One region of the Brenneria rubrifaciens genome, then DNA from elsewhere that is predicted to be linked to it. Evidence: predicted binding sites of a transcription regulator. Region 1 holds the regulator's gene; the other holds the start of a gene.
What was found. The regulator PhoB, encoded in region 1, activates phosphate uptake and scavenging genes when phosphate is short. The targets are predictions, from matches to a motif close to CTGTCATAAAACTGNCNNAT.
Positions count from the first base shown of each region.

Region 1 (3,428 bases):
ATCCTGTGTGGTGATTTCAATATCCAGCCATACCGGTTTTTCCCCTTGATAATCGCTGAAGGCGGCGAGCTGGCGTTCTATGTCCGCCAGACTGCCCTTAATGAGTTGCATAGGCTGGGTTATCGGCACAGGAAAGGCGTCGATGACCGGCGGCGTCTCTGGCGCGAATGTCACCAGATAAACGGATTTCTCACTGCCCAACTCATCAAAACTTAAAGGAATCGGGGAGCCGCTGTAGCGAATATGGGCGCTTTGCGTCAGCCGCTGCGGACGATGAATGTGGCCAAGGGCGATATAGTCGGCGGGGGGAAAGGCCTGAGCCGGAAATGCGTCTAATGTGCCGATGTAAATATCCCGCACCGAGTCGGAGGCGGTGACGCCAACGGTAGTCAGATGCCCGGTTGCGATGATGGGAAGGGATAATCCCAGCGCGTCGCGCTTCTGACAGGCCAGTCGGTAACACTGTTCATAGTGTGCGGCGATGGCGTTCAGCAAGGTCTGCTGCTTTTCCTCACCGGATTGTCCCGCCTGGCTGGTCATCAGATCTCGCGGCCGTAAAAACGGGATGGCGCAGAGGATAGCGCCTGGCTGACGTTGACGGTTTTCAAGCACGACCACCTGTTTGCCGGGATCGCCGTCAGTACTGGCGATGACCCGCGTATTCAGGCAGGCCAGCAAATCCCGTGATTCGTTCAAGGTGGCGACGGAGTCATGATTGCCGCCCAGCACGACGAGCTGGCAGCCTGTTCGTTGTAGTTCGACAACGAAACGGTAATACATTTCCCGGGCGTAGCTGGGCGGCGAGCCGTTATCAAAGATATCTCCTGCTATTATCACTGCATCCACCTGATGCTGCCCGACCAGCGCGATCAGCCAGTGCAGGAAAGCCTGATGCTCGGCCGCGCGGCTTTTGGTATAAAAATACTGCCCCAGGTGCCAGTCGGCGGTATGGATAATACGCATGAAACTCCCAGAATGGCTGTCATTGCAATGCCAGTGATTATAAACAGCCACGGCGACGGCTGTCGTCACGAAAACCCTTTTTTGGAAAGCCGCTCGTAAACTTGCTGTGGGGTGGGCGGTTATGGCGGGGCGTTGCTGCGCAACGCTGAAAAACGCGCCAGGCGTTTTTTTACTCGCCCCATCCTTGGGGCTCGCCCTTGGGTCGTTGCTGCGCAACGCTGAAAAACGCGCCAGGCGTTTTTTTCATAAAAACGTCACAAAACTGACGCATAATGCTCGGCGTATGCTAACAGCGACGATGACTAACGACAGGATTAACAATGGCAAGACGCATATTGGTCGTAGAAGATGAAGCACCTATTCGTGAAATGGTATGCTTCGTTTTGGAGCAGAATGGTTATCAGCCGGTCGAAGCTGAAGATTATGACAACGCGGTGAAAATGCTCTCGGAACCTTTTCCAGAGCTGGTACTGCTGGACTGGATGCTGCCCGGCGGTTCCGGTCTGCAATTCATTAAGCATATGAAGCGGGAAGCGCTTACCCGCGAAATCCCCGTCATGATGCTGACCGCGCGTGGCGAGGAGGAAGATCGGGTTCGAGGGCTTGAAGTCGGTGCGGATGATTACATTACCAAACCGTTTTCGCCCAAAGAGCTGGTGGCGCGCATCAAGGCCGTGATGCGGCGAATTTCGCCGATGGCGGTGGAAGATGTGATTGAAATGCGCGGGTTAAGTCTCGATCCCTCCTCTCATCGTGTCACTACAGAAGAGCATGCGCTGGATATGGGGCCGACGGAGTTTAAGCTGCTGCACTTCTTTATGACGCACCCGGAACGGGTCTATAGCCGGGAACAGTTGCTGAATCACGTTTGGGGCACTAACGTATATGTTGAAGATCGTACCGTTGATGTTCACATCCGCCGGTTGCGCAAAGCGTTGGAAACCAGCGGCCATGAAAAAATGGTACAGACTGTCCGTGGAACGGGGTATCGTTTTTCAACACGTTATTAAAGGTAGTTGTGCCGGAGAAACACTAAGGTGCTAGAACGTCTATCGTGGAAAAGGCTGGCATTGGAGCTGGCTTTTTTTTGCTTACCCGCTTTTTTGCTGGGACTGATTTTTGGCTATTTGTCCTGGTTTTTACTGGCCGCTGTTTTGGCTGCCCTATGTTGGAGTTTTTACAATCAACTCAAACTTTCTTACTGGCTTTGGGTCGATCGCAGTATGACCCCGCCACCCGGCCGCGGTAGCTGGGAACCGTTGTTTTACGGCCTTTATCAGATGCAATTACGTAATCGCCGACGCCGACGTGAGCTGGCGCTGTTGATTAAGCGCTTTCGCAGTGGAGCCGAGTCTTTGCCGGATGCGGTGGTCATCACCACGGAAGAAGGGACTATCTTTTGGTGCAACCATCTGGCGCAGCATCTGCTTAATTTCCGCTGGCCGGAAGATAACGGCCAAAATATCCTCAACCTGCTGCGATACCCTGAATTTGCCCACTATCTGAAAGGGCGTGATTTCAGCAAACCGCTGACTCTGCAACTGAACAATTCCCATCATGTTGAATTTCGCGTAATGCCTTATTCAGAAGGGCAGTTACTGATGGTGGCGCGTGATATTACGCAGATGCATCAGCTTGAAGGGGCGAGGCGTAATTTTTTTGCCAACGTCAGCCATGAATTACGCACTCCGCTGACGGTGTTGCAGGGCTATCTTGAGATGATGCAGGACGAAACGCTGGAGCACGCGCTGCGCAACAAAGCGCTGAACACCATGCAGGAGCAGACGCGGCGTATGGATGGGCTGGTGAAACAACTTCTGACGCTCTCGCGAATTGAGGCCGCCGCCGCGATAGATTTGAATGAGAAAGTCGATGTGCCGCTGATGCTGCGCGTGTTGCAGCGTGAAGCGCAAGCCCTGAGTCATAATCGCCATGAGATGGTGTTCCGTGTGAACGAAAGCCTTCATGTCTTCGGTAACGAAGAGCAGTTGCGTAGTGCGGTCTCGAATTTGGTTTATAACGCGGTCAGCCATACTCCGGCTGGCACGCGCATCGAAGTGTGTTGGCAGAAGATCCCGCAGGGGGCGCAGTTTCAGGTCAGCGATAATGGACCGGGTATCGCGCCTGAGCATCTGCCGCGGCTGACCGAGCGCTTTTATCGCGTCGACAAGGCGCGTTCACGACAGACGGGCGGCAGCGGGCTGGGATTGGCAATTGTGAAACATGCGCTCAGTCACCATGATTCCCGGCTGGAAATCATAAGTGAAGTAGGTTTAGGTTCCCGGTTTGTATTTACCCTGCCGAACAGGTTGATTGTGCCGGCTTCTCTGGCTGAAAATACCGTGAAACCTTCTGCCTGATTGAATAGCCAGATTCGTCCTTGACGTTTTTGGCTATCGTTAAAAAAATGGGATATTTGGGGGCTTCGGCGCAAGACGTCGCGGCGGGAATTTCGTCATTGTGTT
Region 1 is NZ_CP034035.1:957,176-960,603, forward strand. It holds gene sbcD (exonuclease subunit SbcD) at 1-963, opposite strand, end outside; gene phoB (phosphate response regulator transcription factor PhoB) at 1,284-1,973, shown strand; gene phoR (phosphate regulon sensor histidine kinase PhoR) at 2,001-3,323, shown strand.

Region 2 (3,428 bases), 1.0 Mb from region 1:
CTAACGCCGACGTAATACTGTTGCCCGGCATATACAGCGACGCGCTATCCAACTGGTAGGTATTGCCGATAATGAAGGTCACAGCCATGGTTTCGCCCAGCGCACGCCCCAACCCCAGCATAATGCCGCCAATCACGCCATTTTTGGTATAAGGCAGGACAATGTGCCAAATCACTTCCCAGGTGGTGCAACCAATACCGTATGCGGACTCTTTCATCATCACCGGGGTTTGTTCAAACACGTCGCGCATAACGGCGGCGATGTAGGGAATAATCATGATGGCCAGAATCACGCCAGCCGCCAGAATACCGATTCCAAAGGCGGGTCCTGAGAAAAGCGCGCCCACAAACGGAATGCCCGATAGCACATTACCCACCGGCTGTTGGAAATATTCGGCAAACAGCGGGGCGAAAATGAACAAGCCCCACATGCCGTAAACAATACTCGGGATCGCAGCCAGCAATTCAATGGCAACGCCCAATGGACGCTTCAGCCAGTTGGGTGCCAGCTCGGTCAGAAACAGTGCGATCCCGAAACTGATAGGTATCGCGATAATCAGCGCAATCAATGAGGTAACAACCGTGCCGTAGATCGGTACCAAAGCCCCGAATTGCTCGGCAGGCGCATCCCATTCTTTCGTCCATAGAAAAGCAAAACCAAACTTTTCAATGCTGGGCCAGGACGCCACAATCAGGGAAACAATAATGCCCCCTAACAACATCAGCGTGATCAACGCAGCCAGTTTCACCAGCGCACCAAAAATGATATCGCCGTGTTTCCCCGGAGCCTTAATCGCCGGCTTGTACTCAGCCATGCATCTCTCTTCTCAATTCAACTGCATTTGACAACACACAAGTTGTTTAAGGCGGAAAGGTGATTGCCACCTTTCCGCCCCGATACAACCTTCAACCCTTTAGCGAATGTTCATGCCATCTGATTCTATGAACATTGCAGACAGATGTTTTAATATAACGCTTTACCGCTACTGTCTTTTATCTGAGTTTTCCATGCGGCACGAATTTGCTCAACCACTTCTTTAGGCAGCGTGGCGTAATCCAGCGCTGTAGCTTGCTCGCCGCCTTTGTTGTAAGCCCAGTCGAAGAACTTCAATACTTCAGTACCCTGCTCTGCTTTGGCCTGCTCTTTCTGTATAAGAATGAAGGTGGTAGAGCTAATAGGCCAGGCATCCGCGCCTTTCTGATTCGTCAGATCCTGAGCAAAAGTTCTGCTCCAGTCAGCGCCCTTCGCGGCATTACTAAAATTGGCGCCGGTCGGGCTGACAACGCCGCCATCCGCAGAAACCAGTTTGGTGTAAGCCAGATTGTTCTGCTTGGCGTAAGCATATTCGACATAGCCGATTGAACCAGGCAGACGCTGTACGAACGCCGCAATACCATCGTTTCCTTTACCGCCCAGACCGGTCGGCCAGTTAACGGTAGAGCCAGAACCGATTTTTTCTTTCCATTCCGCATTCACTTTAGCCAGATAGCTGGTGAAAACGAAAGACGTACCGGAACCATCCGCACGACGCACCACCGCAATATCCTGATCCGGCAGTTTAGCATTCGGATTCAGTTTGGTAATGGCGGGATCGTTCCATTTTTTGATTTTTCCCAGGTAGATATCACCCAGCGTTTTGCCATCCAGCGTCAAATCACCTGATTTAATACCCGGAATGTTTACCGCCAGCACCACGCCACCGATAACGGTCGGGAACTGGAATAAACCATCTTTTGCCAGTTTATCATCAGACAGCGGTGCGTCAGAAGCGCCGAAGTCGACGGTTTTAGCAATAATTTGTTTTACACCGCCTGAAGATCCAATCCCTTGATAGTTGACTTTATTGCCAGTTTCTTTTTGATAGGAGTCAGCCCATTTGGAATAAACTGGCGCGGGAAATGTCGCACCGGCGCCGGTGAGGTTGGCGGCAGCAAAAGCGGAAACCGCCGTCAGTGAAAAACTTGCTGCAACGATACTGGCAATAGTGGTACGCATCAGTTTCATAATCCCTCCTGTGGGATACTGGAAGTGTAGACCCAGAGTCGTTATTAATCAGAGTGTAGTTTGCAGGAGGAAAAATAGGACAATTCCGTGACAGTAAAATGTACTTAATGTGACAGTTTTATGACAAAAACAAATCTTATCCTGACCACCATCCCGCTTATGATTTTCAATTAGTTAACTCGGGACGCCGTTTCACGCTAAGAACCTTATTGATGAACTTGCGTACCGGGAGGATATCAGGGGGCCGACGGGCATCTCCCTCGATGACGGCGGCTAACGGTACACCACACTCTGCTGCGTATCCTCCTTTTGCAGCCCATTCCAGCCCTCCATGCGCAAGCATTCAAGAAACTCTGCCCAGCGCTGGGCAGCAGTGGTCCGGCGGTAAAACGGTTGACCTGCCGCCGCGCCGCAAACCGGTGATTCTTATTTCCATTTTGCTTATCTGGCCGATATATTCAGCGTCATTTTTCACAATGCGCCTATGTCACTCGCTCATCGCGCAGGATTTAATTTGCGTTAACCCCCAGTGTATTTCGCTTTTCCTACAGTTGATTGAACCCTTTCCCGGCTCCGTACGCGCTTCAGGTATGATCATTATTTTTGTCGCCGGCGTCAGTTTAGAGGATAACGGTTATTCGGCGCATCACCCGAATTAGATTTTAATGATGCAGGTAAGTCAGTAGGCGCTACATTATGGGTACGGCTGACCGAAGCCCACCTGAAATAAAAAAACAAAACCACCCGACATTGAATGCCGATGATGGCAGGGAGGTAAAATGAAATAATCTTACGCATCTGTAAATCGAAATATCACAAGCTTAAACCTAACGCCACATAGTTCCGTCGCATTAAATCGGTATTGGGCAAAAACAGGCGTGACGATGAGGTCATTTTCCCCAACAGTCGAGAGCATTCATACGGTTACTTCATGTTTGTCGGGTGGTTTTTATTTTGATTGTCATTTAGCGCTCTTATTTAACAAGTCACTCTCATGAAAAAGGCATCGTCAGCCTATTGATGAGCTGAATTGTAATCAGTGGCTCAGTAAACATAGCCCATGCGGAAATTACGTTGATTGAAAAAAACAGCATCAGTAATAACGTATCGTCGCCGTTCAGTCTGCAAGCAGGCGGAAGTACAGGGCACGCTGAAATATTTTAACAGCCCGGAACCACGTTATTTCAAAATGGTCATGATGGTGGTTCCTGCGTGCATTAAAAGCGAATTACGCCTTATCGGATGACATCCCCGAACATCGGTTATACGGAACGGGGTCTCAATCTCACCCATATTTGGGTTCCGGACGGACATTAACGTCAGCAAATTTCCGGTATGTCGCAATCGTGAAATAAAGTCGGCTGGTATGCGACCGGAAACGTCGACATAAAGGAAATGACCGCCGGCAACGTCGACTTCGGTGA
Region 2 is NZ_CP034035.1:3,968,550-3,971,977, reverse strand. It holds gene pstC (phosphate ABC transporter permease PstC) at 1-814, opposite strand, end outside; gene pstS (phosphate ABC transporter substrate-binding protein PstS) at 964-2,004, opposite strand.
Region 2: a site for PhoB is predicted at 2,112-2,131, ahead of pstS (phosphate ABC transporter substrate-binding protein PstS). Genes of this name have one in related genera too.